2 regions of the Streptomyces sp. NPDC056883 genome follow, and region 1 is predicted to be linked to the other one. Evidence: riboswitches for the same ligand, from Rfam matches in the RefSeq annotation. Region 1 holds a riboswitch; the other holds the start of a gene.

Region 1 (7,146 bases):
AGGCCCGTCTCAGCGGCCAGGTCGACCGCGAGGGAGGACGGGGCCGACACCGCGGCGAGCACCGGAATGCCCGCCATCACGGCCTTCTGCGCCAGTTCGAAGGAAGCCCGCCCCGAGACCAGCAGCACGGTCCGCGACAGCGGCAGCATGCCGCCGCGCAGGGCGCGGCCGACCAGTTTGTCGACCGCGTTGTGCCGGCCCACGTCCTCGCGGACGTCGACGAGTTCGCCGTCCTCGGTGAACAGCGCGGCCGCGTGGAGCCCCCCGGTCCGGTCGAAGACCTGCTGCGCGGCCCGTAGCCGGTCGGGGAGACGGGCGAGCAGTCCGGGATCCAGCCGGACCGGGGGAGTGTCGTGGATCGGCCAGCGGGCCGTCGTGCGGACCGCGTCCAGGCTCGCCTTGCCGCACAGGCCGCAGGACGAGGTCGTGTACACGTTGCGTTCGAGCGTGATCTCGGGCAGCACGAGGCCGGGAGCCGTCCGGACGTCGACGACGTTGTACGTGTTGGCTCCGCCGGCCGTGGCTCCCGCGCAGTACACGATGTTCCGCAGCTCCTCGGCGCTGCCCAACACCCCTTCGCTGACGAGGAATCCGGCCGCCAGGGCGAAGTCGTCGCCCGGGGTGCGCATCGTGATGGCGAGGGCCCTGCCGTTGAGCCGGATCTCCATGGGTTCCTCGGCGACCAGGGTGTCGGGCCGGGTGGAGACCGCGCCCTCCCGGATGCGGAGCACCTTGCGTCGTTCCGTGACCCGTCCCACGGCGGTCAGCCCGCCGGGGGCGGGGTCATGCCGCGGTCCGCAGCGCGAGCAGGTCCGAGATGGCGTGGACGGTCCGCAGCGTCTGCACCGGGACCCCGGTGATCTCCGCCAGCTCCACCACGGCCGCCAGCAGCACGTCGAGTTCGAGCGGTTTGCCGCGCTCCAGGTCCTGGAGGGTGGAGGTCCGGTGGTCGCCGACGCGCTCCGCGCCGGCCAGCCGGCGTTCGATGGAGACCCCGACCTTGCAGCCGAGGGCCTCGGCGACCGCGAGGGTCTCCGTCATCATGATCTCGATGACCTTGCGCGTACCGCCGTGCAGGCACATCTCCCGCATCGTGGCCCGGGACAGCGCGCTGATCGGGTTGAAGGAGATGTTGCCGAGCAGCTTGAGCCAGATGTCGTTGCGCAGGTCCTGTTCGACCGGGCACTTGAGGCCGCCCTCCTGCATGGCCTCGCTGAACGCCAGGCAGCGCTCGGAGAGGGACCGGTCGGGCTCGCCGATGGAGAAGCGGGTGCCTTCGAGGTGGCGCACGACCCCCGGACCCGCCAGCTCGGTCGCCGCGTAGACCACGCAGCCGATGGCCCGTTCGGGCGCGAGGACGGCGCTGACCGCGCCGCCGGGATCCACGCTCTCGATCCGGTGGCCCTCGTACGGTCCGCCGTGCCGGTGGAAGTACCACCAGGGGATGCCGTTCTGGGCGGCGATCACGGCGGTGCCCCCGTGCAGCAGCGGCTCGATGAGCGGCCCGCACGCCGCGTACGAGTTGGCCTTGAGCCCGAGGAAGACGTAGTCGACGGGACCGATCGCGGCCGGGTCGTCGGTGGCGTGGGCGCGGGCGGTGAAGTCCCCGCGGGGGCTGAGCACCCGGACCCCGTGCTCCCGCAGGGCCGCCAGATGGGGTCCACGGGCGACGAGGTGCACATCGGCGCCTGCTCGGTGCAGCGCGGCGCCGACGTAGGCGCCGATCGCACCGGCGCCCAGAACTGCGACTTTCACTATGTGGCACTCCGTTCGGTCGAGGGTACCGAGGAACTGCCGAACGTTGTCGACGAAATATTGTCTACAGGATGGAATCCTGGGCGGCAAGGGCTGACGCAGGCCGGGGGAGGGGGAGTTGGCCGTCCGGGGGTGGTCGGCACGGTGCGCCGTAGACTGTAGGCGAAAGACAATCCATCATGAGGTTTCGCGACGCAGCGACCGGCGCTGCCCAGGAGGGGACCGTGATGTTGTCGACAGGACTGCCGCAGGGGACGGTGCCCAAGCTGGAGCGGCCCGGCCCGCTGCGTGACCGCGTCTACGGGGCCCTGTTGGAGCTCATCACCACCCGCGCCCTCCAGCCGGGGCAGCACCTCGTCGAGAGCGAACTCGCCGGACACCTCGGGGTGTCCCGGCAGCCGGTACGGGAGGCGCTGCAGCGCCTGAGCACCGAGGGATGGGTCGATCTGCGGCCCGCCCAGGGGGCGTTCGTGCACGAGCCGACCGAGGAGGAGGCGGACCAGCTCCTCACGGTCCGCACGCTGCTGGAGGCCGAAGCCGCCCGGCTGGCCGCCGCCCACGCAGGCGCCGAGGCCGTCGCCGCGCTCGAAGAGCTGTGCGCGCAGGGGGAGCGGGCCGTCGCCGCCGACGACGTGGACACCGCCGTCGCGACGAACGCCCGGCTCCACGCGAAGATCATGGAGCTCGCGGGCAACGCCGTCCTCGCCGAGCTGGCCGGACAGGTGGACCGGCGCGTCCGCTGGTACTACACCCCTGTCGCCCGCCAGCGCGGCCACCAGTCCTGGGTCGAGCACCGCCGGTTGATCGCGGCGATCGCGGATGGTGACGGGCAGGCCGCGACGGCGATCATGCGCGCGCACACGGAACACACCCGCAAGACGTACCACGAGCGGGAGAAGTAGTCCGGCGGCCGGAAAGCACCGTCCGAGATCCGTCGTGTCTCATTTCACCGTCCGACATGTGGGAAGTCGTGTTCATTTCGCGGCCCCCCGCCCTACTGTGGGCCTCGCAGCTGGTTCGCCCCCGTTCGCCAGGCGGGATGCGTCGTAAGAGGGAACCCGGTGGGAATCCGGGACTGCCCCGCAGCGGTGAGCGGGAACGACCGCCGTCATACGCACTGGGACCGGAACCGGTCCTGGGAAGCGACGGCCATTAGGAGTCCGCCGGGAGACCGGCAGGCGAGCCCGCGAGTCCGAAGACCTGCCCGTTGCCCGTGAGCGATCGACCGCGCACGGTTTCCCGGTGACCTCGTGGGCGGGTCGGCGTGCACCTCAGGCGGATCCTCCCGTCGCGTACCCCAGCCGTACGCGACCCCGGCGGTCCGCCCGTTCCGGCACCCTTCGCCTCCGCGACCCGTCACCGGGTTCATGGAGACACGCTCGCGAAGGAGAGTTCCGTGACCACCGAGTCCGCAGCCGCGCCCGTACGGGCCACCGTGTACGGCTACCCCCGCCAGGGACAGAACCGGGAACTGAAGAAGGCCGTCGAGGGCTACTGGAAGGGCCGCGTCACCGCCGAAGCCCTCCGCGCCACGGCCCGCGACCTGCGCCGGACCAACTGGGCCCAGCTCGCCGGGGCCGGCATCACCGAGGTTCCGACCGGCGACTTCTCGTACTACGACCACGTCCTGGACACCACGGTCATGGTCGGCGCCATCCCCGACCGCCACCGCTCCGCCGTCGCGGCGGACGCCCTGGACGGCTACTTCGCGATGGCCCGCGGCACCCAGGACGTGGCCCCGCTGGAAATGACCAAGTGGTTCGACACCAACTACCACTACCTGGTCCCCGAACTCGGGCCCGACACCGTCTTCACCGCCGAACCCGCCCGGCAGGTAGCCGAGTTGAAGGAAGCCCTGGCCCTCGGCCACACGGCCCGCCCGGTCCTGGTCGGACCGGTGACCTACCTCCTCCTCGCCAAGCCCGCACCCGGCGTGGCCGCCGACTTCGAACCGCTCACCCTGCTCGACCGGCTGCTCCCCGTCTACGCCCGGGTCCTCGCGGACCTGCGCGCGGCGGGCGCCGCATGGGTCCAGCTCGACGAACCGGCCCTGGTCCAGGACCGCACACCGGCCGAACTGAACGCGGCGGCCCGCGCCTACCGCGAGCTCGGCCGCCTGACCGAGCGCCCCAAGCTGCTCGTGGCCTCCTACTTCGACCGGCTCGGCGACGCCCTGCCCGTCCTGGCGAAGGCGCCCGTGGAGGGACTCGCCCTCGACTTCACCGACCGGGCCGCGGCCAACCTCGACGACCTCGCCGCCGTCGGCGGCATCCCCGGCAAGCGTCTGGTCGCCGGCGTGGTCAACGGCCGCAACATCTGGATCAACGACCACCAGAAGTCGCTGACCACCCTCGGCACCCTGCTCGGCCTCGCCGACCGGGTCGACGTGGCCGCCTCCTGCTCCCTGCTGCACGTCCCGATCGACGCCGACGCCGAGCGGGACACCGAGCCGCAGATCCGGCGCTGGCTCGCCTTCGCCCGCCAGAAGGCCAGCGAGATCAGCACGCTGGCCCGCGGACTGGCCGGGGGCACGGACGCGATCGCCGCCGAACTCGCCGCGAACCGAGCCGACCTGGCCTCCCGTACCGCCTCCCCGATCACCCACGACCCGGCCGTCCGCGCCCGCACCGCAGCGATCACCGAGGCCGACGTCCACCGCGCCCAGCCCTACGCCGAACGGGCCGCGGCCCAGCGCGCCCACCTCGGCCTGCCGCTGCTTCCCACCACCACCATCGGCTCCTTCCCGCAGACCACGGAGCTGCGCACCGCCCGCGCCGACCTGCGCGCCGGACGCATCGACACGGCGGCCTACGAGGAACGCATCCGGGCCGAGATCCGCGAGGTCGTCTCCTTCCAGGAGAAGACGGGCCTCGACGTGCTCGTGCACGGCGAACCCGAACGCAACGACATGGTCCAGTACTTCGCCGAGCAGCTCACCGGATACCTCGCCACGCAGCACGGCTGGGTCCAGTCCTACGGCACCCGCTACGTCCGCCCGCCGGTCCTCGCCGGGGACGTCTCCCGTCCCGACCCGATGACCGTCCGCTGGACCACGTACGCCCAGGCACAGACGGCCAAGCCGGTCAAGGGCATGCTCACCGGCCCGGTCACCATGCTCGCCTGGTCCTTCGTACGCGACGACCAGCCCCTCGGCGAGACCGCGCGCCAGGTCGGACTCGCCCTGCGCGACGAGGTCGACGACCTGGAAGCGGCCGGTACGTCCGTCATCCAGGTCGACGAGCCCGCCCTGCGCGAGACGCTGCCGCTGCGCGCCGCCGACCACGCCGACTACCTGGCGTGGGCCACGGAATCCTTCCGCCTCACCACCAGCGGCGTCCGGCCGGACACCCAGATCCACACCCACATGTGCTACGCGGAGTTCGGGGACATCGTCGAGGCCATCGAGCACCTCGACGCCGACGTCATCAGCCTGGAGGCGGCCCGCTCCCACATGCAGGTCGCCGACGAGCTCGCCGGCGCGGGCTACCCGCGCGAGGTCGGGCCGGGAGTCTGGGACATCCACTCTCCCCGCGTCCCCTCGGCCGGTGAAGCGGCCGACCTGCTGCGCAGGGGACTCGGGGCGATCCCCGCCGAACGCCTCTGGGTCAACCCCGACTGCGGTCTGAAGACCCGCGGCTGGCCCGAGACGAAGGACTCGCTGGAGCACCTCGTCGAGGCGGCCCGCCGGGTGCGTGCGGAGATCCCGCCGAACGCCTGATTCCCGCATGACGGCCGGCGTACGGGATGCCCGTGCGCCGGCCGTCCCGCGTCAGTGCACGGGCACGGCGGAGGCGGGCTCCCTTTCCGGGGTGTCGTCCTCGTCGGTGCGGCCGATGTGGTTGAAGGCGAGGTTCAGCAGCACCGCGGCGACGCAGCCGGTGCTGATGCCGGAGTCGAGGATGATCCGCATGCTCTCGGGGAAGCCGTGGTAGAAGCCCTCGCTGGCCATGGGGATCACGCCGACGCCGAGGCTGATGGCGACGATGAGGACGTTGTCACCGCGTTCCAGGCCGGCCTGGGCGAGGGTCTGGATGCCGCTGGCGGCCACCGTGCCGAACAGGGCGAGTCCGACGCCGCCGAGGACGGGCTGCGGCACCAGGGAGACGACCGAGGCGAGGAACGGGCACAGGCCCAGCAGGATGAGGATGCCGCCGCTCGCGGCCACGACGTAGCGGCTGCGGACCTTGGTGATGGCGACGAGGCCGACGTTCTGCGCGAAGGCGCTGGCGGCGAAGCCGTTGAAGAAGGGGCTCAGCGCGGTGCCGAGGCCGTCCGCGCGCAGCGCCGCGGCGAGGGTCTTCTCGTCCGCGGGCTTGTCGACGATCTGGCCGAGGGCGATCACGTCGGCCGTGCTCTCGGTCATCGAGACGATCATCACGATCATCATGGAGATGATCGCGGCGACGGCGAACTGCGGAGCACCGAAGTGGAAGGGCGTGGGGAAACCGACCACGTCGGCATCGGTGACGGCGCTGAAGTCCGCGAGCCCGAGGGGGAGGGCGATCAGCGTACCGACGAGGAGACCGAGCAGGATGGATATCTGCTTGAGGAAGCCGGTGAGGACCCTGCGGAGCACCACGGTGATCAGCAGGGTCACCGCGGCGAGGCCGATGTACTTGACGTCCCCGTAGTCGGCGGCCGAAGGGTTGCCGCCCTGGGCCCAGTTGAAGGCGACGGGCAGCAGGGACAGGCCGATCAGCGTGATGACGGTGCCGGTGACCACGGGCGGGAAGAACCGGATGAGCTTGCAGAACCAGGGGGCGAGCAGGAAGCCGAACACTCCGGCCACGATCACGGCGCCGTAGATCACGGGCAGTGCGTCCTCGGGGCCCTCGGCCTTGGCGATGGCCAGCATCGGGGCCACACCGGCGAAGGAGACGCCGTTGACGAAGGGGAGGCGTGCGCCGATGTTCCAGAAGCCGAGCGTCTGGAGCAGGGTGGCGATGCCGGCGGCGAAGAGGCTTGCGCTCATCAGGAACGCGATCTCGCTCTGGCTCAGTCCGACGCCGATCCCGACGACCAGGGGCGGGGCGACGACACCGGCGTACATGGCCGCCACGTGCTGGAGGCCGGCGCCGAGGAGCTTGCCGAACGGCAGGGTCTGGTCGACGGGATGCTTCGCGGAGGGGGCCGCGGCCGGGTCCGGCGCGGGATCCGGCGTGGGGGCAGGGGTGGAGCCGGGCGTGGCGGTGGGCGACATGGAAGGTACCTCCAGAACTGCTGTGGCACGGCGGTCGCCGGGGGAAGGGCGCGCCGGTGCGCGGCCGATGCCTCGGGGGGCCGTGTGGACTGGTGCGAGGACGCAGTCGAGCGGGCGACAGGAGGGCCCGGGGGCATGGAGGTGCCCTGAGGAACGGGGAACGGACGAGTTGCCCGAGCCGGGGTGCCGTG
Region 2 (7,146 bases), on a different contig from region 1:
CGGCCGTCACCATGACGGCCCCCTTCATGCGCGCCTACACGGAGCTGCTCGTCCGGACCTGCCACCGGCGCGGCGCCCACGCCATCGGCGGCATGGCCGCCCATGTCCCGAGCAAGGACACCGAAGCGGACTCCGCCGCGTGCGCGAAGGTGCGCCTCGACAAGGAGCGGGAGGCCGAGGACGGCTTCGACGGCTCCTGGGTCGCCCACCCCGGACTCGTCCCCGTCTGCCACGAGGTCTTCGACAACCTCCTGGGGGACCGGCCGAACCAACTGGACCGGACGCGTGAGGACGTCGACGTGGCGGCCGCCGACCTCCTGTCCGTCCGCCGGATCGCCGCCCCGCCGACCTCGGAGGGCATCCGCTCCAACGTGGCAGTGGCACTGCGGTACTTCGACGCCTGGCTGCGCGGCAGCGGAGCCGTGGCCCTGTACGGCCTGATGGAGGACGCCGCGACCGCCGAGATCGCGCGTGTCCAGATCTGGCAGTGGCTCCGCCACGACCGGGTGGACCGGGGGACGGTCACCGACCTCCTCGACGCCGAATGCGCGGCTCTGGAGGCCGAGGACCCACAGGCCCTCGCCCTCGAAGCCAGGGAGATCTTCGTGGACACCGCCCTCTCGGTGCAGCTCCCCGCCTTCTTCACCCCCGAGGCCTACACCCGCCACCTCGTCCGCCGCGCCCCCTGGCCGCGCAGGTGACCGCGTGAGCGCCCCCGTACAGCCGGAGCGGATCCTGCGGGTCGGGGTCGTCGGCGGTGGCCGGATGGGAGCCGGAATCGCCGAGGTGTGCGCCCGCGCCGGAGTGGACACCGTAGTCGCCTGGATACGGTCGAGGCCATCGCGGAATCGCTGTACGAGGAGTTCAAGGAACCGCTGTACGCCCCGCCCCCGCTGCTCCGGCGGATGGTGCAGGCGAGGCTGCTGGGCCGCAAGAGCGGCCGCGGGTTCCACACGTACGGCCGGGTCTGAGGGGCCCGGCAGGCCTCCGGCCATGAGGGTGCGCCGGAGGTGCCCGAGGGCGGTGGGGGTGTGGCGAGTGGTGTCGCCGCGCCCCCACCGTGCAAGGCGCTTCTCGCGGCGCTGCTGCGCCTGCTAGAAGGCGGTCCAGGTGTAGGCGACCTGGTCGCCGGCCTTCAGCTTGAACTGGCAGCCGCCGACCGGGGTCGCAGTGCCGTTGACGGAGATGCTCCAGTAGGCGGCGCCGCCTCCGCCTACGCTCTTGATCGTGTCGACGGAGAAGTCGTCGAACGAGGCGTACCAGGTCCCGTCCCACGTGAAGTGCTTCTTCTTGGCGGCGTCGTCGAGTGCGGCCGTCGGTGTGGGCACGGCGCTCGGGTTGGCACCACCGTTCGTACCGTCGCACTTGTGCGTCCCGCCGGCGATGGTGGTCACGTCGTGCCCCTTGGTCTTTATCTTCCCCTTGAACAGCAGGCCGTTGGGGCCCTGCACGGTGAGGCTGACCTTGACCGGGGCATTCGTGTTCGGTGCCGGCTTGGCGTGGGCGACGGCGGGCGCGGTGGCGAGCGCGAGTCCCAGGGCGGCCGTCGTGACGAGGGTGCGACGGACGAGGTTCGGGCGCATGGGTTGCCTTTCGGGCAGAGCGGCCGCAGCAGGGCCCCTCCGCTGCGGCATCGCCCGGCAGCACCGGTCCCCGGTGCGGCGGGAGCAGGCTGTGGCGAGTCGGCGACTCAAGGCTCCGCGCTGCAGTCCGTGACAGTGGGAGTCGGTGCGAGCCGTATGGCGGGCTATCCGACTCGGGGCGCGGATGCGCCCCACACGGTTGCAGGTCAGCGCCGGATTCACACCGGCTTCCCCCTGGCCACACGGCGATTCAGTTGTCACCCGGTCCGACCGGGCACACGCATCGTACGGTCGCCGCCACGTGGTGACCAGTGGCACCTTCCGGTGTGCGCCGAAGCCGGGTCTGGTTCTCCGCCATGCCAAGCCGACCCGGCCTTGAGGTGTCAGGCGCCGCGCGTGCCGAAGAAGGCGCGGACGTCGGCCACGAACGCCTCCGGCTGCTCCAGCGAGAGGAAGTTGCCGCCGCGTTCGAGCTCGGTCCAGTGGGTGATGTTGTGGTCTCGCTCGGCGAAGCGGCGGATGGCGATGTCGGTGTGCAGGGCGACGGCGACGCCGGTCGGGACGGTGCCGCGGGCCTTCGGGGCCCAGGCGCTCGGGTCGTGGCCCGCCTCGTAGTACAAGTTCGCCGAGGAGCCCGCCGTGCCGCTGAACCAGTAGACACTGATGTTGGTCAGCAGGCGGTCGCGCCCCACGGCATCTTCGGGAAGCTCGGCGGCGGGGTCCGTCCACTCCTTGAACTTCTCGGTGATCCAAGCGAGTTGGCCGACCGGCGAGTCGTGCAGTCCGTAGGCGAGGGTCTGCGGACGGGTGGACTGGATGGCGTTGAAGCCCATCTTGTCCTGCTGGAAATCCTCCAGCCGCGCCAGCCGCTCCTGCTCGGACGCGGTCAGCCCCTCGAACTCGGCAGGATCCCCGGAGGGGAAGGTGACCAGGCCGTTGACGTGAATGCCGACGACCGCGTCGGGCGCCTGCCGCCCCATCTCGGCAGCGATCCAGGCTCCACCGCCTGTTCCCTGGACGCCGTACGTGCCGTAGCCGAGCCGCCCCATCAGCTCGACGAACGCCCCCGCGATGCGACCGGTGTTCCAGCCGGCCTCGCCGAGCGGACCGGAGAAGCCGGTGCCGGGCGTGGACGTCACCACGACGTGGAAGTCCTCCGCCAGCGGCCGGATGACCTCGACGAACTGCACGAACGAGCAGGGCCAGTCGTGCAGCAGGAGCAGCGGCACCGCCGCCGGGTTCTGCGAACGGACGTGCAGGAAGTGGATGTTCTGGCCGTCGATCTCGGTGGTGAACTGCGGGAACTCATTGAGCTCCGCCTCGGCCTTGCGCCAGTCGAAACCGTCGGCCCAGTACGCGGCCAGGGCCTTGAGGTAGTCGGTGGGCACACCCCGGCTCCAGCCGGCGCCGGGGATCTCGCCGCTCCAGCGGGTACGTGCCAGCCGCCCCCGCAGGTCGTCGAGCTCCTCCTGCGGGACGTCGATGCGGAACGGCTTGATCCGGGCGTCGGTGTTGCTCTTGTTCTCCATGAGTACGACAGTATTCTGAATATAGGCACGATACGTTCCTAATAGCGCGACAGGCTTGTCCTCATGCTTGATACATCCGCACGGTTGCTGCGCCTCCTCTCCCTTCTGCAGACCCCGAGGGCCTGGCCGGGATCCGAACTGGCCGAGCGCCTCGGGGTGAGCGGCCGCACCGTCCGCAACGACATCGACCGACTGCGCGAGCTCGGCTACCCCGTGGACGCCACACGGGGAACCACCGGCGGCTACCGGCTCGGCGCCGGGGCGGCGATGCCTCCGCTGCTCCTCGACGACGAGGAGGCCGTCGCGGTGACGGTCGCGCTGCGCACCGCCGCGCAGGGCGTCGTCCCCGGCACCGAGGAGATCTCCCTGCGGACGCTCGCCAAGCTGGAGCAGGTGCTGCCCTCCCGGCTGCGCCGCCGGGTGCGGACCCTCATGACATACACCGTGGCCGTGCCGGCCGACGCTCCGGCCCCGACCGTCACCGCGGAGGTACTGACCACCCTGGCGTCCGCCTGCCGCGACCAGGAGCGACTGCGGTTCGACTACCTGGACCACGCCGGCTCGCCCACCCGTCGCATCGTGGAGCCCTATCGGGCGGTGAACTGGGGACGGCGCTGGTACCTGGTGGCATGGGACGTCGAGCGCCAGGACTGGCGGACCTTCCGGGCCGACCGAATCCGGCCCCGCACCCCGACCGGGCCGCGCTTCACCCCGCGCGAACTGCCCGGTGGCGACGCTGCGGCGTACGTCTCCCGACGGGTATCGGGCGCGGCCTGGCGCTACCACGCACGGGTCACCGTCCACGCCCCGGCGGAGGCGGTGATCGAGCAGATCAACCCTGCGGTCGGCACGGTCGAGGCACTCGACGCCGACACCTGCGTCCTGACCACCGGCGCCGATACGGTGCAGACCCTCGCGGTCTATCTGGGCATGCTCGACTTCGACTTCTCCGTCACCGAGCCCGCGGAACTGGTGACCCACCTGCGCCGACTCGCGGACCGCTACTCCCGCTCCACACCACCTACGCCCTGAGGCGAGAAGACCCGCCGGCCCGACCTGCCGAGCCGTACCGCAGGGTTTGGAGCAAAGTGCCGGTCGGCATGGCGGCAGGTCGGCGTTCCGCACGACTCCGTCGTCCCGATCGAGCCGGGCTCCGGGAGGAACCCGCCATTTCCGTCCCGGAGCGGCCGCGGCGGGCCGGAGCGGGGTTAACGTCCCCGAATGTCCTCGAACACACAGGCGTCTTCCGCCAGTTCGCCCAGCCGTCGCGTCCTCCTGCGCACCGCCCTGGCCGGCACCGCGGCCGCCGGGTCCGCCCTCGGACTCGGTTCCGTTTTCCCGGCCTCCGCCTCCGAGGCCTCCGCCGAAGCCGTGGACGGGGTCCGTCCCCGGAGTCCGGAGGAGGCGCTGCGCCGCCTGGCGGCGGGCAACCGGCGCTGGGCGGCGTACCGCCAGCAGCATCCGCACGAGTCCCGTTCCATACGCCTCCAAGTGGCGCGGGAACAGCACCCGTTCGCGATCGTGCTGGGCTGCGTCGACTCCCGGGTGCCGCCGGAGCTGGTCTTCGACCAGGGGCTCGGCGACCTGCTGACCGTGCGCGCGGCGGGGGAGGTGCTGGACGAGGCGGTGCTCGGCAGCATCGCGTACGGGGTCCTGGAACTCGACGTCCCCCTGGTCCTGGTCCTCGCCCACCAGTCGTGCGGGGCCGTCGGCGCAGCGGTGCACGCCGATGAGACGGGTACCCGGCTGCCCGCGCACATCCAGTACCTGGCGGAGCAGATCCGGCCCTCCATCGACCGTAGCCAGCACGGCGAGGCCCGGGTCGCCGCCACCATCGACGCCCATGCGCGCCGGACCCGGGACCTGCTGGCGGCGGAGCCGGACCTGGCCGACCGGATAGCCGCCGGCCGGCTCGCCGTCGCGGTCGCCCGCTACGACCTGGACGACCAGAAGGTCCGGATGCTGCGCACCGAGACGCTGCGTACCGAGACCCCGCGTACCGAGTAAATACCGCCCGTATATAAACACCACGCAAAAACACCCCGGACCGATTGACGGCCGGGGTGTTTCTCTGCGTATATTTGATGTTTCACATCGAGGCAGGGCCTAGACGTGAAAAAGCTTATGGGGACACCGTACCGCGTCAGGAGTGGAATTGTCAACCGAAGAATTCCGGAATGAACAGCAATTCATCACGGATCTCTACGCACGCCTCGACGACCTGCGGGAGCAGGCCGAACGTGCCGTGCAGGGTGCACTCGGCGAGGCCGGTGGCGGGTTCCAGGCGCGTCTGGAGCGGGACATCGTGGTCGCTGAACAGTCCGGTCTGCTTTCCGCTCTGAACTCGGGCGAAAGCGGCCTGTGTTTCGGCCGCCTGGAGTTCTCCGACGGATCGGATCACCACATCGGCCGCATTGGGATCAGGCAGGACGACCGGGAGCGCACCCCTCTCGTACTCGATTGGCGGGCCGATGTCGCACGCCCGTTCTATCTCGCGACCGGGCATTCCCCCATGGGGCTGCGCCGGCGCCGCCACATCACCACCCGGGGCCGCGAGGTCACCGCCCTGCACGATGAGATCCTCGACCTCGCCGACACCGAACGCACCGGTCACGAGGGGGCCGACGCGGACGCCGTGCTGCTCTCCGCACTCGATGCCGCCCGGACCGGCCGGATGCACGACATCGTGCAGACCATCCAGGCCGAGCAGGACCGCATCATCCGCTCCACCCACCGCGGCGTCCTCGTCGTGGAGGGCGGCCCGGGCACCGGCAAGACCGCCGTGGCCCTGCACCGGGCGGCCTACCTGCTCTACGCCCACCGCGAGCTGCTCGCCAAGCGCGGCGTGCTGATCGTCGGGCCGAACCCGGCCTTCCTCGGCTACATCGGCCAGGTCCTGCCGGCCCTCGGTGAGACCGGGGTCCTGCTCGCCACCTCGGGCGAGCTGTTCCCCGGCGTGCGCGCCACCGCCGCCGACCGCCCCGGCGCCGCCGCCGTGAAGGGGCGCGCGGAGATGGCCGGGATCCTCGCCCGCGTCGTGAGCGACCGGCAGGCGCTGCCGGAGACCGTGCCCGCGGGCAGCGGCGAGGACGCCGACGTGGTGCCCGAACCGGCCCTGGAGATCAACCACGACGACTACGGGACGCTGCTGCTCGACCGGACCATGGCCCACGAGGCCCGCGATCGGGCCCGCGCCACCGGACTGCCGCACAACCTGGCACGCCCCTACTTCGCCTTCCGGATCATCGACGCGCTGACCGAACAGCTCGCCGACCGGCTCGGCGCCGACCCCTACGGCGGCCCCAACCTGCTCGGCCCCGACGACATCGCCCAACTGGGCAAGGAGATCGCGACCAGCGCCGACGTGCACGCGGCCATCGACACGCTGTGGCCCCCGCTCACGCCCCGGCAGCTGATCGCCGACTACCTCGCCGAGCCCACGTACCTCCCCGAGCGGGAGGCCGGGCTGATCCGGCGTACGACGACGGGCGAGGCGGACTGGACCCCGGCCGACGTCCCGCTGCTCGACGAGGCCGCCGAACTGCTCGGAGTCGACGACACCGCGCTGCGCGCCGCCGAGGAGCGCGAGCGCCTCGAACGCGTCGCGTACGCACAGGGCGTCCTGGACCTGTCGGCCGGGTCGGAGTCGTACGAGTTCGAGGACGCGGAGAACGAGTTCCTCGCGGCCCACGACATCATCGACGCCGAGCGGATGGCGGAGCGGCAGGAGGAGGCCGACCACCGCAGCGCTGCCGAACGGGCCGCCGCCGACCGCACCTGGGCCTTCGGGCACGTCATCGTGGACGAGGCGCAGGAACTGTCCGCCATGGCCTGGCGCCTGCTCATGCGGCGCTGCCCGACCCGTTCCATGACGCTGGTGGGCGACCCCGCCCAGACCGGCGACGAGGCCGGGTGCGGCTCCTGGCAGCAGATCCTGGCGCCCTACGTGGAAGACCGCTGGGAGCTCGTGCGCCTCGCCGTCAACTACCGCACGCCCGCCGAGATCATGGAGCTGGCGGCAGCCGTGCTCCGGG

What was found. Region 1 has a riboswitch for cobalamin ahead of metE (5-methyltetrahydropteroyltriglutamate--homocysteine S-methyltransferase). Riboswitches for the same ligand answer to the same signal wherever they lie in the genome.
Region 2: linked by a shared signal. The riboswitch ahead of ACFRU2_RS02830 (DUF4430 domain-containing protein) and the one ahead of metE (5-methyltetrahydropteroyltriglutamate--homocysteine S-methyltransferase) in region 1 are both predicted to bind cobalamin.

Annotation. Positions count from the first base shown of each region.
Region 1 is NZ_JBHUBS010000002.1:69,770-76,915, forward strand. It holds gene fdhD (formate dehydrogenase accessory sulfurtransferase FdhD) at 1-758, opposite strand, end outside; gene ACFRU2_RS05675 (2-dehydropantoate 2-reductase) at 784-1,755, opposite strand; gene ACFRU2_RS05680 (GntR family transcriptional regulator) at 1,983-2,657, shown strand; cobalamin riboswitch at 2,752-2,978, shown strand; gene metE (5-methyltetrahydropteroyltriglutamate--homocysteine S-methyltransferase) at 3,152-5,473, shown strand; gene ACFRU2_RS05690 (nucleobase:cation symporter-2 family protein) at 5,525-6,955, opposite strand.
Region 2 is NZ_JBHUBS010000001.1:601,422-608,567, forward strand. It holds gene aceB (malate synthase A) at 1-701, shown strand, start outside; partial or broken gene ACFRU2_RS02825 (3-hydroxyacyl-CoA dehydrogenase family protein) at 822-971, shown strand; gene ACFRU2_RS02830 (DUF4430 domain-containing protein) at 1,095-1,583, opposite strand; cobalamin riboswitch at 1,724-1,863, opposite strand; gene ACFRU2_RS02835 (epoxide hydrolase family protein) at 1,967-3,112, opposite strand; gene ACFRU2_RS02840 (helix-turn-helix transcriptional regulator) at 3,176-4,144, shown strand; gene ACFRU2_RS02845 (carbonic anhydrase) at 4,334-5,119, shown strand; gene ACFRU2_RS02850 (hypothetical protein) at 5,271-5,618, opposite strand; gene ACFRU2_RS02855 (HelD family protein) at 5,625-7,146, shown strand, end outside.